2 linked regions of the Parasegetibacter sp. NRK P23 genome follow. The protein of the gene in region 1 interacts with the protein of each later gene in a pairwise test. Links are inferred from orthologs where the notes say so. Each region holds a gene or a part of one and is shown on either strand. Other genes may lie near its edges. The genes, in order: ung and M4J38_RS07375.

The links.
Region 2: the proteins of ung (region 1) and M4J38_RS07375 interact in binary tests that used the Escherichia coli proteins (3 or more experiments, as listed by UniProt). The link is inferred for Parasegetibacter sp. NRK P23 from one-to-one orthologs.

Annotation. Positions count from the first base shown.
Region 1 is NZ_JAMDLG010000001.1:1,560,517-1,569,897, forward strand. The notes cover bases 4,115-6,889. They hold ung (uracil-DNA glycosylase), read right to left. Parts: upstream 5,951-6,889; coding sequence 5,279-5,950; downstream 4,115-5,278. Other genes in these bases: M4J38_RS06315 (outer membrane beta-barrel protein), read right to left, coding at 4,115-4,494; ubiE (bifunctional demethylmenaquinone methyltransferase/2-methoxy-6-polyprenyl-1,4-benzoquinol methylase UbiE), read right to left, coding at 4,446-5,213; M4J38_RS06330 (phosphoribosylaminoimidazolesuccinocarboxamide synthase), read right to left, coding at 6,629-6,889. Outside these bases: M4J38_RS06295 (TraB/GumN family protein), read left to right, coding at 1-884; M4J38_RS06300 (ABC transporter ATP-binding protein), read right to left, coding at 878-2,482; M4J38_RS06305 (AMP nucleosidase), read right to left, coding at 2,503-3,273; M4J38_RS06310 (type I restriction enzyme HsdR N-terminal domain-containing protein), read left to right, coding at 3,330-3,788; more of M4J38_RS06315, read right to left, coding at 3,769-4,114; more of M4J38_RS06330, read right to left, coding at 6,890-7,549; M4J38_RS06335 (TonB-dependent receptor), read left to right, coding at 7,700-9,381. UniProt on the Escherichia coli protein: Excises uracil residues from the DNA which can arise as a result of misincorporation of dUMP residues by DNA polymerase or due to deamination of cytosine.
Region 2 is NZ_JAMDLG010000001.1:1,802,738-1,812,233, reverse strand. The notes cover bases 2,520-5,409. They hold M4J38_RS07375 (nucleoside-diphosphate kinase), read left to right. Parts: upstream 2,520-3,701; coding sequence 3,702-4,118; downstream 4,119-5,409. Other genes in these bases: M4J38_RS07365 (DUF3857 domain-containing protein), read left to right, coding at 5,183-5,409; M4J38_RS07370 (TraB/GumN family protein), read right to left, coding at 4,210-5,091; M4J38_RS07380 (bifunctional oligoribonuclease/PAP phosphatase NrnA), read right to left, coding at 2,631-3,638; M4J38_RS07385 (FKBP-type peptidyl-prolyl cis-trans isomerase), read right to left, coding at 2,520-2,558. In the rest of the region: M4J38_RS07395 (DUF1599 domain-containing protein), read right to left, coding at 1-465; folP (dihydropteroate synthase), read left to right, coding at 508-1,392; more of M4J38_RS07385, read right to left, coding at 1,692-2,519; more of M4J38_RS07365, read left to right, coding at 5,410-7,120; M4J38_RS07360 (transglutaminase-like domain-containing protein), read left to right, coding at 7,122-9,038; M4J38_RS07355 (DUF3857 domain-containing protein), read left to right, coding at 9,046-9,496. UniProt on the Escherichia coli protein: Major role in the synthesis of nucleoside triphosphates other than ATP. The ATP gamma phosphate is transferred to the NDP beta phosphate via a ping-pong mechanism, using a phosphorylated active-site intermediate.

The sequences.
Region 1 (9,381 bases):
AACTGTACGATTCACTTCAGCTTTCAGCCACCCTGTTCCCCGATATGATGGACCTTTCCGCGGTGGAAGATTATAAACCATACATACAGGGGCTGCTCATCGAATTGTGTGACAGTAGCCTGCTGGATGCCGCCATTTATAAGCGGTACTTCCCCCAGATTTATGTAGATGCGCGGATGGAACTGAAAAAGATGCAGGTGGGTGATGAGAAAAAAATGGACCGCGAAGAAGAGGACGGAGATATGGTAGAAGAGGGAGATGAGGACCGCAAAGACTTGCCCGTGTACACCTACGCACGCTTGCTGGCGCCGTTTTACGCCCAGCACAACAATGTGCAACTCTATTTTAAAAGGCTGCTTGAAGTGCGCGATGAACGGACCAAACTGACCATCGCGACACTGATGCTGGAACAGAAGATTCCACTACCTGATACCATGTACCATTACCTCGCTTCCCGTGTGGTCACTTCTGCTGCCTGGTTGCGTGCGCTGGAGAAACAGGGCATGGCCTCAAAGTTTCCCACGGCATTTAAAAAGCAGGTGGATATTTCAAGGAGTTTATTGCTGGAATCGGAAGGGTACGAACAATTCCACGCCGTAGAAATGAAGGGCCGTTCCTGGGTGGCGATAAAAGGCAGAGCGGGATGGGTGTATTTCTTCCGCTACAAGATATTGCCGGACGATGAATGGCAACTGGGGCTTTCAGGCATTCAGCCCGCCAATGAAAAACTGGTGGATGTGAAAGGTGATCTTGTACGGCTCACTAAAAAGGCGATAAACTCCGGTACGCCGCTGGACGAGCAGTTCCAGGACCAACTGATCCGGCTCATTTATGAGAACAGGCAGAGTTCGGCAGGTTTCTTTAATGAATATGACCGTTATTGAATCAATTGACCTTTTTCCATCCGTAGGATCCGGTCGCAGAAATAGCGTACCACTTCACGGTCATGGGAAATAAACAATAAGGTGAGGTTGAACCGGGCTTTTAGCTCATTCAGGAGATTGAGCACCTGGGCCTGAACGCTTACATCCAAAGCGGAGACGGATTCATCGCATACGATGAATGCCGGTTCCATGGAAAGCGCCCGGGCAATGGAAATGCGTTGCCGCTGTCCTCCGGAGAACTCGTGCGGATACTTCGTGATGGAAGAACCCGGTAATTGCACGTGGTCGAGCAGTTCAAGCACCCGTTTTTTCCTTGCGTTACGGTCCGGGAAAATACCGTGTATCAGCATAGGTTCTTCCAGCAAGGCCCCCACTGTTTTGGACGGGTTAAGGGAAGAATATGGATCCTGGAAGATCAACTGCATTTTACGCCTCAGTTTTTTCCATTGGGCCGAATTCAGTTGGGTGATGTCTTCTCCTTCAAATTGTATTTCCGTTTCTTTTTCAGGCGCCACCAGGTGTAAAAGCGCTCTTCCCGTGGTGGTTTTCCCACATCCTGAAGGGCCCGTTAATCCCAATGTTTCTCCTTTAAAAATATCAAAGGAGATATTGTCAACCGCTCTGAAAGCGGTTTTCTTCCCGTTTATGGCAGTCCGGTAGTGCAGCACGGACATGTTTTTAACGGATATCAATACGTTTTTTTCTCGTGGTGCAATGGGTGTAATAGGAGGAGATTCATGGTGATGTGCTCCGATCGTCATCAGTTGCTGTACGTTGGGAAGCGGGGTGCCTTTGGCGTACAAGGCCGGGCGGCAGGCAAGCAGCGCACGGGTATAGGGATGTTCAGCTTGCGTGAAAATGTTACTGGTAGTATTGTTTTCCACCAGTTCGCCCTTATACATGACAAGGATGCGGTCGGCGGTGTTCTCTACCAAACCAAGATCGTGTGTAATAAAAAGGATCGCGAGTTGTTGTTCCTGCTGCAATTGCCGGAGCAGGGCCACGATGGAGCGTTGCACATCGTAATCGAGCGCGGTGGTGGGTTCATCGCAGATCAGTAATGATGGGCCGCAACTCACGGCCAGGGCGATCATCACCCTTTGCTTCTGCCCACCGCTTATTTCGTGCGGGTATTTGTGGATGATCTTTTCGGGGTCAGGCAATTCCACTTTCCGGCAAAGCGCAATGGCTTTGTCCCGGGCTTGCGTATGCGAAATCCCCTGGTGACGCACCATTGCTTCCATGATCTGTTCGCCGCAAGTGAGTAGCGGATTGAGCGAGGTCATCGGTTCCTGGAAGATCATGGCCGCTTCTTTGCCCCGTAATGCGGCCATATCCTGTTCTCCGGCATTCGTGATGGAAATAGCCGTATTGTTTTTGGTGTGCAATACAATCTCGCCTTCATAGGCCGTTGTATTCCTGTCCAGCAATTGCAGGATGGAGAGTGCGGTCACCGATTTGCCGGAGCCGGATTCGCCTACCAGTGCCACCCATTCTCCTTTGCGGATGGAGCAACTCAGGTGTTGAACGGCCCGGAAAGTATTTTCTGCTCCGCGAAAGCTGATGGAAAGGTCTTTGATGGAAAGAATGGTACTCAAAAGCTGTATTTGTTTCAGTTTTAAAACCGGAGGTGCCTTACCGTTAGTCCGTCGTTGATGAGTTGTTTCAGGGAATCGATCCCAATTTTAAGGTGATTTTCCACGAATTTACCGGTGATTTGCTTGTCGCTTTCCTCCGTTTTTACGCCTTCCGGTATCATGGGCTGATCGCTCACCAACAGGAGCGCGCCGGTAGGTATTTTATTGTAAAAGCCTACGGTAAAGATGGTGGCGGTCTCCATATCGATCGCGTAAGCGCGGATGCGTTGCAGGTATTCTTTAAATTCTTCATCGTGTTCCCATACGCGGCGGTTCGTGGTATAGCAGGTTCCCGTCCAGTAGTCTACGCCATAATCGCGGATCGTGGTGGAAATAGCTTTCTGCAAAGCGAAGGCCGGCATGGCCGGTACTTCCGGGGGGAAATAGTCGTTTGAAGTACCTTCTCCGCGTATCGCCGCGATCGGCAGGATCAGGTCACCAAGTTTATTCCTTTTCTTCAACCCGCCGCATTTGCCCAGGAACAGCACGGCTTTAGGGGCGATAGCGCTGAGCAGGTCCATGATGGTGGCCGCGCCGGGACTGCCCATCCCGAAATTGATGATGGTGATGCCTTCGGCCGTGGCGCATTGCATCGGCCTTTCAAGCCCCACCACTTCCACCTTGTTCCAGGCGGCGAACAACTTCACGTAGTTGCTGAAATTCGTGAGCAGGATGTACTGGCCGAAGTTTTCCAGTTTCTCGCCCGTATAGCGCGGCAGCCAGTTGTTGATGATCTCTTCTTTCGTTTTCATCCGCGTGTGTTTAAGATCACCCAATTTACTTTAAATGTTTCAATTACCTTCGTTGCATGCTCCGTGTTACATTTCCCGACCATTCCTTCAGGTTAAAAAAAGAAGGGGAAAAAGAATGGATCTTCGATGAATTCAGGAAGATATGGGTCCGGTTAACACCCGAAGAGTGGGTGCGCCAGCATTTCCTGCATTTCTTTTCAGCAACCTTGTTGTATCCTGCTTCATTGATCGCAGTGGAAAAGGAAATGAAGCTCTTCGACACGAAGAAACGTTTCGATATCCTCGTGTACGACCGCAAGCACCAGCCCTGGATGATGGTGGAATGTAAATCAACAGATGTGGAACTGAATGCCCTGGTGTTGGAACAGGTGATCCGTTATAATATGGCGGTCCCCGTTACTTATATGATTGTAACGAACGGGTACTATACCCGTGGTTTTGAAAGAAAAAACGGTAAACTGACGGAATTGGAGGTATTCCCGGTTTTCCCCGGCACTAGCCTTCTAGGTGAATAGAGAACATGATCATGCGGGAGCTCATCCTGTCGATCACATTCGAGAACTTCAGGCTTTCATCCCGTGCATGAATATTTCCCAGCCCGTTGGATATCTTGATTTCCGGGGAGAAGATAAAACTCTGGAAATAGAAATTGAAACCGATGCCCGCTTCAATACCATAGTCCATTTTTTTGATCTTCACCAGGTCTTCGGCCTGGCGGGCACGGGCATTCGAGGCTAGATCATAGTCCATTTTTAACCCACCCAACATGTACACGCGGAAGTTACCAATACGGTCGGAGTTGAACTTCAGTTGCGCGGGGAAAGAAACGATCACCGATTCCACGGGTTTGGTGGTAATGGGTTCTTCCTCTTTGATTTCGTCCGGATATTTGAGGTGATAGGAAACGGATTTGGTCGCAAAAATGAGTTGTGGGTTAAAGCGGGCTTCAAACCTTTTCGTGAGGCGCGCGGTGGCCGAAAGGCCAAGCCCGAAGCCGCCGTTGTTCAGCGGTTCCGCCACCATAACCGAATCGTACTGGAGGAACCGGGGATGTTGGTTCAGGTGAAAGCGGCTGCTGTTGTAACCGAGGGTGATACCGAAATAATATTTTTTAAGATCGTGATCCGGAAGGTAAAGTTCTTTTTGCTGGCTATGACCCGCAAAAGAAGCGATCAGGAAGAAACAGGCGTAGAAGGCTTTTTTCCACTGTAAATTGTACATATTCCTAAGCTCAGCGGTTTCATTGCGGTGTCGCAATAACCGGTTTTGTTTAAAATAGTTATAAAATCCGGGCCTTCGGGGAATGCTTTCACGGAATCGTTCAGGTATTGATAGGCTTCCCTGCTTTTAGAAAAAAGCTTGCCAAACTGTGGCGCCACCAGTCCCATGTAAAAATTATACAGGTTCCGGAAGCCACCTGTTTTGGGTTTGGAAAATTCCAGGACGATCAGCTGGCCACCGGGGCGCAGCACCCTGTTCATTTCGCGGAGTCCTTTTTCGAGGTCTTCGAAGTTCCTTACACCAAACGCTACCGTTACCGCATCAAACGAGTTGTCGGGGTGGTTTATTGTTTCGCTGTCGCCGCTTTCCAGCCGGATGTATTTTTCCAATCCTTTGGTTTTCAGCTTCTTTCTGCCGAAATCCAGCATGCCTTCAGAGATATCAATCCCGATAATTTCGGTTGGTTTTAACATTTTCCAGGTCAGGATGGCTACATCGCCTGTACCTGTTGCCACATCCAGTACCCTTTTGGGCTGAAGGGGTTTGAGCAGCCGGATGGCTTTTCTGCGCCAGCCTTTATCGATGCCCATGGAAAGGAAGCGGTTAAGGAAATCGTAGCGGAACGCGATCTGGTTGAACATTTCGGCTACCTGCTTCTTTTTGGTGCTTTCCGAGTCTTTAAACGGCACTATCTCATCGTGGGGAAGCTTGTTTTGCATAGGGCGCAAAGGTAGGATATTATGGGAACGGGGAAGAGTGATGTTTAATTTTGGAGGTTGAATTTCTACAAAAACCAATCAATCGGTTCCAATCCGTTCGCGGCGAGGTAGGCGTTGGCTTTGGAAAAATGTTTGCAGCCGAAGAAGCCTTTGTCGGCGGAAAAAGGAGAGGGGTGGGCCGCTTTCAGGAGCAGGTGTTTGGTTTCATCGATCAGTACCTGTTTTTCATGCGCGAAACGTCCCCACAACATAAATACGACGTGTTTTTTCTTTTCTGAAATAGTTTTGATCACGGCATCCGTAAATTCCATCCAGCCCGATTTGGAGTGGCTGGCCGGTTCGTTTGCCCGTACCGTTAGTACCGCGTTGAGGAGCAGCACGCCTTGCTCTGCCCATTTTTCGAGTGTGCCATGGGAAGGGATGGGCATTCCGATATCAGCATGTAGTTCCTTAAAGATGTTCACCAGCGACGGTGGTGGTTTGATGCCGGGGGGAACGGAAAAACTGAGTCCGTGCGCTTGTCCGGGACCGTGATAGGGGTCTTGTCCGAGGATCACGACCTTTACGTTGTCGAAGCTGGTTTTATCGAATGCGTGGAAGATGAATTTGCCCGGAGGGTAGATGGTTTTGCCGGCCATTACTTCCATTTTGATGAAAGTGGTGACTTGCTGGAAGTAGGTTTTGGAGAATTCGTTTTTGAGTTGTTCTTTCCAGGAGGGGCCGATGTGTACTTCCATGCTGGCGGTGGTTTTAGGTGCAATCTAAGGATTATTTTTCACGCACTGCTTACTGCTTTGCAGTTCGCAGCGCACTGCTTCGTACCTCGCAGGAGCAAGGACGCAAGACGTTGTTTGTGTTTAGGGCGGTTGCTGGAGTAAGTTTTTTTATTTCTCGCCACGGCGCAAAGGCGCAACGTTGGAGCATTATTTTGTTGGTATCGCCTCACCCCCAACCCCTCTCCCCAGGGAGAGGGGCTTGTTTATCACCTTCCTTAAGTGACGTGTATATTAGAAGTTTTTATTTATTCATGTACAAAAACGGCTGTGAAATCCGTGCTATCAAAAGGTATTCTATCCACTTTCAAATACACGGCTACCGTAATAACCATTACAAATTCTTATTATGATGAAAACTAATCGCTGATTTCTTGCCCCTCTCCCACGGGAGAGGGGTTGGGGGTGAGGCACCTTGAACACGTGGCGCGTCCGTTTTCTAGGCTAAAAGTCACCAGCCTGAAGCAGCGCGACAAATACATCTTCCATTCCAACCAGCAAAAAACCAACCACTCCCCATAAAGCAGCCACGTAGCGTCGTTGCGCCGTGGCGAGAAAACATTCAACAGCAACAAGCACCTCAACCGCTCCTTGCGTCCTTGCTACTTCGCGTTGCGAGGTACGAAGCAATTGCGTGAAACCTTACTTTCCCAGATACCCCACCACGCGCCTGAAAGTCTCTTCCTCACTCAACTCCTCCGGCACAAATTTTTCGCCGATCACCTGCTCGTACAACTCAATGTAGCGTTGCGAAATCGTTTGGATCCATTCGTCACTCATTTCAGGAACGGATTGTCCTTCCTTGCCCATGAAGTTGTTGGCGATGAGCCATTCCCTTACGAACTCTTTGCTCAGTTGTTTTTGCTTTTCACCTTTTTGTTGCCTCTCTTCATAACCATCGGCATAGAAGTAGCGGGAAGAATCGGGTGTGTGGATTTCATCCATTAAATAAATGGTATCGCCGATTTTACCGAATTCATATTTGGTATCCACGAGGATCAGTCCGCGTTTGGCGGCGATTTCCTTGCCACGTTGAAAAAGGGCCAGTGTATACTTTTCAAGTTGAACATAATCTGCTTCGGAAACGATGCCGCGCTCGATGATCGCTTCTCTGGAAATATCTTCATCGTGTCCCACTTCCGCTTTGGTGGAAGGTGTAATGATGGGCGTGGGGAAGTAATCGTTCTCCTTCATGCCTTCCGGCATCGGAACACCACACAATTCACGTAAACCGGAATTGTAGGTGCGCCAGGCGTGCCCTGTGAGGTTTCCTCTCACCACCATCTCTACCCGAAACGGCATACACTTCTTCCCAATGGAAACATTGGGTGCGGGAGATGCTTCCAGCCAGTTGGGACAAATATCTTCCGTTGCTTTCAGCATGTATGCAGCAATCTGGTTTAAAACCTGTCCTTTATAAGGAATGGGCCTGGGAAGGATCACATCAAAAGCCGAAATCCGGTTCGAAGCGATCATCACCAGCAGATCATCACCAATCGTATATACATCACGTACTTTACCCTTGTAGAAGGCTGTTTGGCGGGGGAAGGAAAAATTACTCATGGCGCGAAGTTATATCTCCTACCCAAATACCCCAAAAAATACCTCTAACCTTCATGTAATCAATTAGTTTGGGGAAAAATATTTTTTTCATGCAACGGCAAACTAATTGTAAATTCAAGTATGTTTATTACCTAAACAAAAACTACAGTTATGAGAAAGAGCCTCCGTTACGCCTTCGCTCTGATGATGACTGCCTTTTTCTCGATTGCCGCCATTGCGCAGACTGCCACCATCTCCGGAACCGTGAAGCATGCTTCCAACGATGAAACCATATCCGCAGTTTCCGTGACCATCAAAGGCTCGACGATTGGCACCTTCACAGACGACAAAGGTTTCTTCCGGTTATCCACCAACCAGAAACCTCCTTTTATACTTGTTTTCTCCTCCATCGGATTTGAAACAAAAGAAGTGAATGTAACCTCGGTTACAGAGGAACTCTCGGTCACCATTACCCCAGGCGCCACTATCGGTGAAGAAATTGTGGTGGCCGCGTCAAGGTTACCCGAACGTATACTCGAATCGCCGGTGACGGTGGAAAGGGTGAATGCCGCTACCATCCGGAATATGCCAGCGCCCAACTTCTATGAGGGTATGGCCAACCTGAAAGGGGTGGATATGACCACTTCGAGCCTGACCTTTCGCACCGTGAGTACCCGCGGTTTCAACGGCAGTGGTAATCTCCGTTTTAACCAGTTCATCGACGGGATGGACAACCAGGCTCCTGGACTGAACTTCTCCGTAGGTAACGTGATCGGTATGACCGAACTGGATGTGGAAAGCGTGGAGCTGCTGCCAGGCGCATCTTCCGCCCTCTATGGCTCCGGTGGTATGAATGGTACTTTGCTGATGAACAGTAAGAATCCGTTCCGCTACCAGGGGCTGAGTTTCCAGATCAAGCAGGGGGCCATGCACACGGATGGAAGTCAGCGCGATATCTCACCTTACTACGATTGGGCCGTGCGCTATGGAAAAGCCTTCAACAACAAATTCGCCTTCAAACTCTCCGCCCAGTACATTCAGGCCCGCGACTGGCAGGCTGAAGACTTCCGCAACCTGGATCGCAACAATGTGTTCAGCGCCATCAAAAATGGTGACCGCAGTTCGGACCCTAACTACGATGGGGTGAATGTGTATGGAGATGAAGTGTCCTTCAATATGAGAACGCTTTCTTCGATTATTGTGGGAACGGCGCAGCAACAATATGTCGCGCAATACATGCAGGCTACAGGAAATATGCCTACGGCCACTCAAATTGACGCGTTTCTCAGAAGCGCGGGAAGTGGTGTTTCTCCATTCTACCTTGGCCTTCAGAACAACCTTATCCCCGATCAGAACGTTTCCAGAACGGGTTACAACGAACCTGATATGGTGGACTACGGCACTTATAATGTGAAGCTCTCCGGCGGACTGTATTATAATATAACGCCCAACATTGAAGCTTCCTTACTGGCTTACTGGGGAACGGGCACAACAGTATACACGGGTGCCGACAGGTATTCGCTCCGTAACCTGAAAATCGGTCAGTACAAGGCTGAAGTAAAAGGAAAGAACTGGTTCGTGCGTGCATACACGACCCAGGAAAATGCGGGTGAATCTTACAATACTACAGCGCTTGCAGCGTATATCAACGAAGCCTGGAAGCCTAGTTTAAGTACCAGTTCAGCCGCCGCGCTCGCGGGTTCCTGGTATCCGCAATACATTGGCGCTTACTTGCAGGCCGTGGGCAGCGCCGCGCCCAATCCACATGCTGTGGCACGTGCGTTTGCCGACCAGGGACGCTATATGCCCGGATCTGAAGCATTTGAAAGTGCCTATGACCGGCTGAGAAGAGT
Region 2 (9,496 bases), 240 kb from region 1 along the record:
CGTTTTCCCATCGTTGGCGAGTATCTGGCGGATGCGCAGCAGTTTCACCAGTATCAGGTCGGCCAGACTCTCCTGGCTCATTTCGCGCCAGGCTTCCCCGTAATCATGGTTCTTTTTTTCCATCAGTTCACGGATGGCCAGCGCTTTTGCTTCGTACAGTTCCTGTGCTTTTTCATAAGGAAGTTCATCCACCACACCGGCGCCAATATCCAGTTGTATCAAACCGATAATGCCATAGTTCACGATCCCGATGAATTCACCTTTAATATCGTCGCCGATCAACTGCGTTTTATTCTCCTGGATGGTACGTATCCGCTGCACTTTTATGTACAGTTGATCCGCTACCGAAATGGTGCGCAGCACGCGCCAGGAAGTGCCATAGTCTTTTGTTTTCTTCAGAAAGATATCTTTGCATCGGCCGAGGGCGGCATTGTATTGTTCTAACGTATTTGGAATATTGTTCATAAAAGGCTTGTATACAGCCTTCAAAAGTAAAGAATCAGGCGCATGTTACGCATCAATTACAGGGGAAAGTTATTTATAGCGGAAAAGCCGGTAGTCATGGGCATCATCAATGTTACGCCCGATTCATTTTATGCCGGAAGCAGAACCGGTTTGAATGAACTGGTGGCAAAAGCAGGACGGATGCTGGAAGAAGGCGCAGCCATGCTTGACATCGGCGGACAAAGTACGCGTCCCGGCAGCAGCACCATTAGCGCGGAAGAAGAAATACAAAGAGTGGTACCCGCCATCCAAACCCTGTATACGCATTTCCCTGATGCGCTGCTTTCCATTGATACCTATTACGCTTCCGTAGCGAAAGCCGCATTCGAAGCAGGTGCCGGCATCATCAATGATATCAGCGCCGGTTTAATGGATGAAGCCATGCTTCCCACCGTGGCGGCGCTGGGTGCCCCGTATATCGCAATGCACATGAAAGGGACGCCCGCCACTATGCAACAACAGCCCGAATACAACAACATTGGGCAGGAAGTCCTGGATTATTTTATTGAAAGAATACATGCGTGCAGGAGCGCAGGTATCAAAGATATTATACTGGATCCCGGATTTGGTTTCGGAAAAACAACGGCACACAACTTCGAACTGCTCCGAAAGATGGAACTGCTGCATATACCCGGACTTCCTTTACTGGCTGGCGTTTCCAGAAAAGGAATGATCTGGCGTACACTGGGTATTACCGCAGAAGAAGCGCTGAATGGCACCACGGTGCTCCATACGGTCGCATTGATGAAAGGTGCCGCAATATTGCGTGTGCACGATGTGAAGGAAGCGGTGGAGTGTGTGAGATTGGTGGGGGACATAAAGCCTCACCCCACCCCCTCTCCCTGGGGAGAGGGGCAAGCACAGCATGTTATGTTGGGTGGGCAATAAGGTACTTCCTCCTCATGCTGTAAAGTATAATTGAGTTAAACTAAAAGTTGGATTTCGAACAAGGTAGTAACCCAATTCAAAATCCAACTCTATAATTTAATCCCAAACATTATATGATGTTAGGCGGCTTATAAGGGCGCTATATCTCCTATTAACGGAAAGCATCTTCGTGTTAAACTAAAAGTTGGATTTCGAACAAGGTAGTGACCCAATTCAAAATCCAACTCCATAATTTAATCCCAAACATCATATGATGTTCCCGCCCCTCTCCCCAGGGAGAGGGGTTGGGGTGAGGCCCCTTACTTGATATCCACTACTTCCACATCAAAAATGAGGTGGTCATAGCCTTTACCACCGGGCATTGGCCTGCGGCCGTAACCCATCATGGAAGGGATGTATATTTTCGCTTTAGCGCCTTTGCTCAGCAGTTTCACACCCTGCTCGAAGCCGGGGATCATTTGTTGCTGACCAACGGTGAAGGTAAGCGGCTGTTTGGTGGGGTTCATCGCGGTATCGCGGTTGCTGTCGAATTTGGTGCCGTCCAGCAAAGTACCGGTGTACATTACGGAAACGGTTTTGCCGGTATCGGCCACCGCGCCGGTTCCCTGCTGCTGGATTTCCACGAATACGCCTTTCCCGGCGGGTTGCGCGTTGATCTTTTTAGAGGCCATGAACTGTTGCAGCACTTTCACTTCCCCTTCTTTAAAGGCTTCCGCTTCTTTTTCGCGGTCGGCTTCTACAGCGGCTTCATCTTTAAATACATCCAGCACGCGGAGGGTAAGCAACAGGTGGTCACCTTTCTTCATGAACGGAGGAAGCTGGCCCATACCTTTTTTCTCCAGTGTATCGGTGATTTGTGCCACCACGAGGCTATCGCCCTTGCGGAGCATGGTGAACACTTCCAGGGGACTGTATTCAGGTCCTACGCTGTCTACACGGATGTACTCAGGCAAGGAAGTGAAAGAACTCATCAGCACTGTATCCCGCACTTTTTGCTGGAAATGCACTTTCAGGAACTCCCCTTTTTTCACCACCGGGTTCTTTTCGTCGGAGATGATTTTGTACATCAGTCCGCTCTTGGTTTTGTCGTAAGAGGTCTTGCCCTTACAGGATTCGGCGGCGGCAAGTATCGTAAGCGCTGCCCCGAAAAGAAATAATTGTTTCATTACACGTTGTTTTTGAGCGCCATTGTTTTTCAGGCCTTAAGGAGGAGGCGCGTTCCATCCGGGGCTATAAACTTAAGTGAGTTGATGTTCAAATTCTTTGAGTACGTTCCTGAATTTCTGGGCGGTAACGTCAAGCGCATCGCTGCTTCTTCCGCCTGCGGCGTTGAAATGCCCACCACCTTCAAAATGAAGTCTTGCAAAGGTGTTCACATCAAAATCACCTTTACTTCTGAAACTCCATTTTCTTTCTTCATCACGGTCTATCACCAGTCCGGCGAATTTGATGCCCTGGATACTGAGGGGGTAGTTGACCAAGCCTTCGGTATCCCCGGTTTTGATGTTGAAGCGCAGGAGATCACCCTTTGTAATGGAGATCAGCGCCGCGTTGTACTCATAAAATACTTCCATCCTGTTGGACAGTACATGCCCGATAAAGCGGAGCCTGTTCTCCAGGAAATTATCGTAGAGTGCCTCATGAATTTCGGTGTGGTTCAGTCCTAGGTCCTTCAGGTGCGCCACCATGCGGTGCACGGAAGCCTTAGTGGCCTTGAAACGGAAGGATCCGGTATCGCCGATCACGCCGGAATACAGGCAGGAAGCCATATCAAGGGTGATCTTATCGCTCCATCCGCCTTCCACGATAAAGTCGTAGATCATTTCACAGGTGGAACTTTTTCCCGTATCGCTGATACCGTATTGAAAGGCGGCGGTATCGGGTTGCTGGTGGTGGTCCACCAAAACTTTGGTGGCATTCAGTTCACGGAGCAGGGGCGCCAGGTTCTTGGTGCGGTCGAAATGATTGTAGTCGAGGCAGAACACCCATTCCGCTTCTTTCAGCGCCATGGTGGCTTTTTCCCGGTTCGCTTCAAAATCGATCACTTCGCCGGCACCGGGCATCCATTTCAGGAAATCGGCCCAGTTGGTGGGAGAAACAACGGTAACGGTATGCCCCAACTGCCGCAGCAGGTGGCACAATGCCAGTGAGGACCCCATGGCATCGGGATCCGGCTTCTGGTGGGTGGTAACCGCTATCTTAGCAGGGGTTGCCAGTAATGGATAAACTTCTGTAATTGCTTTCATTTCAAACGGAGGCGAAGGTAGGGAATTTTATATATCTTTGCCCCCCAAATTGATACCAGGAATATGAGCAACAGAACGTTTACCATGATCAAGCCGGATGCCATGTCCAAAGGACATGCAGGCGCCATTCTCGACCGAATCATCAAAGAAGGCTACCGCATCGTGGCATTGAAACAAATTAAATTATCTGCCGAAAAAGCAGGTGAATTCTACGCCGTACACAAGGAAAGGCCTTTCTACGGTGAGCTGGTGGAATTCATGAGCAGTGGCGTAATTATAGCCGCTATCCTTGAGAAGGAGAACGCAGTGGCCGCTTTCCGTGAACTGATCGGCGCCACCAACCCCGCACAGGCGGCTGAAGGTACCATCCGTAAGCAGTTCGCCGCATCCATCGGCGAAAACGCTATCCACGGAAGCGACAGCGATGAGAACGCCGCCATTGAAGGCGCTTTCTTCTTCAGCGGACTGGAGCAGTTTTAAGGAATTTTGAATTTTAAATGTTGGATTTTGAATCGGTGGCTGAATGAATTTAGCTTCCCGGTTTGGAATCCAATATTTTTTTAGCCTAACCCTACTTCATCGCCTCCACCTTATAGCCTTCCTTCCGCAACAGTTCCACCACCCCCTTATCTCCCACCAAATGCCCGGCGCCAACCGCAAATAATGTGGGCTTATCTTTTATAATCGCTGGTATTTTCGACACCCAGTTTCTGTTTCTTTCATACAACAAAAGATCAGAATAAGCCGCGATGGTAGGATCCGATTCCAGGAGCATCTTCTCCAGTTTCACCATATCCTGTTTACGGTAAACCTCCAGCATATCGTTAACCATCTTCTTATTCGACTCAAGGCTATCAATGGATTTCACCAGTTCTTTAGCCTGTAATTCATAAGGAATACTATCAAATATGCTGCCCTGGAAAGCCGCCGTTTCCAGCCCGTAAATCTCTTTACCATTGGTCTTTACCTTTTTCATAATCAGCGCCTCCATGCCTTCGGTGGCGCCACAATCCATCAGTTGCTGGAATATGATCGAGGAGATCAGCATAGGTTTGTAGCCTTCCATCATCGCGAAAGGAATCGGTGTTTTAGCGGTGGCAAAGAACTTTTTCACCTTATCATATTCCTCCGGTGTAAGCAGGTCCTTCAGTTTTTTTCCTCCCTTCATCTGCAGTATTTTAAACATACCCATCATCTCACCCATATCGTCCATGTCCAGCTCCATATAGGTCTGGTTGGTATTATTGATCGCGCTTTCCAGCGTTGGGGACAATATCAGGTCGTCCGGACAAACAATATGCATCGTCCCGAAAAGATAAGATGGAGCGGAAAGTCCTTTCCCGGATATTTTCCACAACAGGGTTCCGCTGCCGGACTTCTCCTGTGCCTGCACTGAAAAATCTACTAAAAACAAACTCGCAAGTAAGAGGAAGAATGAATAAATAATTTTCATTATATATGAATTGTGGCTGAAATTTATGTTTCAAATTTACATGATAGATTATATCTTGTGGTAACTTTTACCTTACACACCTTAAACCATTATGAAACCGTTAAGCCTTTTTCTCCTGCTATGCCTGGCTTCCTGTGCCCTGTACGCTCAGAAAAAAGACCTCCCCAGTTTTGGAAAAGTTTCCGAAGAAGAGTTGAAAATGACCGCGTGTCCTTTTGAAAAGGACGCCGAAGCGATGTACCTCTACGATGCGGCCTGGGTGCGCTACATACCGTCGTCGGAAATCCCGTTTGTAACGGAAAGCGAGTATGTGGTACGTATCAAGATTTTCAATGAGAAAGGATTCGATTACGCCACGGTGAAGATTCCATTTTACGATGAGCGGAAATATGAACAGATCGACCGTTTGAGCGCTTACACTTATAACCTGGGCAGCGATGGCAAAGTGGTGCGCACGGAAGTGGATAAGAAACTGTTCTTCCGTGAAAAAACCAATAACTCGGTTACCACGATCACTTTCACCTTCCCCGAGCTTAAAGCCGGGAGCGTGGTGGAATACCGGTATAAACGTATCAGAAAAAGTTATTCCACCATTGATCCATGGTATTTTCAGACCAGGCTTCCTGTAGGGCTCAGCTATTACAACCTGGTGATTCCTGAATATTTCAATTTCACCAAACAGATGCGATCCAGGTTGCCCATGGAAAGAAAAGAGGAAAAAGTACGGGACAATTACGAGAACACTTACACGATGCGTGACATCCCTTCGCTGCGCTCGGAGCCGTATATGGCCGCACCCAAAGATTATCTTCAGCGGGTAGAGTTCCAGCTGGCCAGCATCCAGGTGCCCATGCAGCCCATCATCCCGGTATTGTCTACCTGGGAAAAACTGAGTTCAGAACTCATGGCCGATGAAAACTTCGGTGTACAATTGAGGAAGAACATCAGGGTACCTCAGGAAATAGCCGAACAACTGAAAAACATCAAAAGCAATACGGAAAAACTCAGGATACTACACGATTATGTGCGCAATAACTTTGAATGGAACGGCATCGAAGACATCTATACCGACGGGGTTAAAAATGTAATGGCCAAAAAAACAGGCACCAACGCCGACCTGAACCTGTTGCTCCTGAATCTCCTGCGCGACCAGAACCTTGAAGCCTACCCCATCCTGGTAAGTACCCGGGATCATGGTAAGGTGTTCCGCGCTTACCCCTTCGTGAGCCAGTTCAACAAAGTGATCCTGCTCTGCAAGGGAGATAACGATTATTACGTGGTGAACGCCGCCGACAAATACAACCCGCTGCACCTGATCCCGTACGATGTAATGGGAACTGATGCTTTTATTGTAGACAATAAAGCTTCCGGCTTTGTTCCATTGTGGAACCCCGACCAGAAGAAAACCTCAATTATTTATTTTAATGGAGAAGTGAAAGGTGATAGTCTAACAGGCGCCGCCACCATCAACAGCAACGGATACGCGAGAAATACTATCGTGAAAAAATACAAAGAATCCGTTTCATCCGCCGCCGCGGTGTACGCTTCCAATGGTGATTATAAAGTGGGCATAGATAGCTTTGAAGTGGAAAACCTGAAAGCGGATACGCTGCCACTTACCCAGAAATTCAAATACAAACTGCCGCTGAACAAGTCGGGAGATTACAATTTCTTCACCGTGAACCTGTTCACCGGAATGGAAAAGAACCCTTTCACCTCGGAAAGACGCTTCACGGATGTGGACTTCGGTTTCAATCAAAGCTATGTAGTATCCGGCACCATACGCCTACCGGCTGACGCGGCCATAGAGGAACTTCCCAAGAACATCAGCATGATCATGCCGGATACCTCGATCGTGTTCCGGAGAATATTCCAGGTAACTGAAAACGTGGTGCAGTTCAGGATCAATATCGAATTCCGAAGCCCGGTTTATGCCGTGGAAGAATATGAAAATTTTAAAGAGTTCTACAAACAGTTGTTTACCCTCCTTACAGAACAGGTGGTTTTCAGAAGAAAAGAAAACAGTTGATATGAAAGTGCTGATGAACACAGGCATTGCATTGGTGATAGGATTATGCTGCGCACTGCCCGCAATGGCCCAACCCACAAACCTTGCCGTTTCTGCTATACCGGATAGTTTGGTAAAAGACGCGGACGCGGTTATCCGGTACAACTATATGGAATTTGAAGTGCATTCCGCCTCTAAAGCCGTGGAAAAAACCAGAACCATTATTACTGTGCTGAATGAGCGGGCCGCGCGTTACCTTGTTTTCGGGACTTATACGGACAAATTTCAGGAAATGGGGGATGTGGAAATTAAAGTATATGACAAGAATGGTATACTGCTCAGCAAAGCGGGTAAAAAGCAATTGACGATGGAATCCATTGGCGATGGCTTAATAGATGACAGTAAGGCCTATTACTACAAGGTGCCCGCTAATTTTTATCCCATCACCGTTGAAATGGTTTCGGAAACGCGGCTTAAAGGCGCATTGCATTATCCGTATAATGTGATACAAAGAAGCCAGACCGCGGTAGAGCAATTTATTTTCATTGCTAAAACTCCACCTGGGTTAGACCTGCGCTATAAATTGTGGAATACCACTCTTCAACCTAAAATCACATCCGCTAACGGCGCTAAAGTGTACGAATGGCAAACTGGTGGATTGAAAGCTTTAAGAACTGAACCCAAAGCGAGAAATACTTTCGACCAATACCCCTGGATACAAATTGCACCTTCAAAATTTGAAATGGACGGCTATACAGGAGACATGAATTCCTGGGAAGGACTAGGCAAATGGTACCTGCAACTCTTCGAGAAAACGGGAAATCTTTCCGAAGAGCGGAAATCTTATTTCCGTAACATGGTAAAGGATGAACCCACACCCGCAGCCAAAGCGAAAAAGATATACGATTACCTTCAGCAAAATTTCAGGTACGTAAGCATTCAACTCGGCATTGGTGGATGGCGGCCCCTGCCCGCTTCGTTCACCGACACCAAAAAGTACGGGGATTGCAAGGGGCTATCCAACTACATGCAGGCTATCCTCGCAGCTGTGGGTATAGAAAGCTATCAGACACTCATTAACCGAGGGAATGATAAGCCAAACCTGGATCCCGCATTTTCAGTGAACTCCTTTAACCACGAAATACTATGCATTCCTTCCATTAACGATACCACCTGGGTGGAATGCACCAGCAATACACTTGATTTCGGGAAACTGGACGCTTCAACTGAAAACAGACCGGCATTGCTGATCACCCCATCAGGAGGCGTGCTGGTGAAAACACCGAAAGCCAAATCATCTGATCACCGACTCAGTATTTATACCGCTATTGAATTGTCGGAAGCAGATAAAAGCGGGAAGGTAAGCACAAAAATGAATGGTACTGGAGAATTCAAATACCTGATGGTGGAGGGCCTGCAACACCGCAACACCGACCAGCAAAAAAGAATATTGCAGGCTTATTTCTCCCTCAAACAACCCACAATTTACGAAAATGCCACTGTAGCCAACCCGCGCAAGGAAAATGTACTGTTCTCTCTGAATACTTCCTACGATCAGGTTTGCGAATTTGGTACCGGTGCCAAACTGTTCTTCAACAGGCACCTCCACAAACAATGGGTAGACGATATGCCTTCCGCTGAAAAACGTGAAAACGACGTATACCTCGATCATCCGTTCCAAAGGAACGATACCACGATCTTTCAACTGCCCAAAGGCTACTCGGTGGAATCACTTCCCGCCAAAGTATCGTATTCCTTTCCACTCGGAAAGTACAGTTCTGAAATGAGTTATCAACCCGAGAAAGGAACGGTAACAAGCATTACCACCATGGATCTTAATTACCATATCATTCCCGCCGCCCAATACCCGGAAGCAAAGGCTTTCTTCAGCCAGGTGATGAAGGACCAGGGGCAGAAATGGATTCTCAAAAAAGACTGATTGCCGTATGAAAAGGTATATAACATCAATATTGCTGGGCATACTCAGTTGCTGTTCCGTAAAAGTGATGGCACAATGGGAAGACGCCCCCACGATGGGTGTTTTCACCCGCGAGGAACTCAGCATGACCGATTGCGCGTTTGAAAAGAACGCCCCGGCCGTCATATTACTCGACCGCGCCAGGAGTTATCCCGGCACTAACAATGAATTGGTGACCGACCGTGTTGTACGCATCAAAATACTGAACGACGCTGGTCTCGATTATGCAAATATCAAAATCCGTTATTATGCGGAATCTGATTTCGAACATATCTCCGGCATTGATGGCGTGGTGCTTACTCCTGTCGAAGGTGGCGGTGGCATGGATAAATTCACGCTCGATAAAAAAAACATCTACCGCAGTAAAATCAACGCAAAGATCGGAGAAGTGACTTTCGCGATGCCCGGCGTAAAAAAAG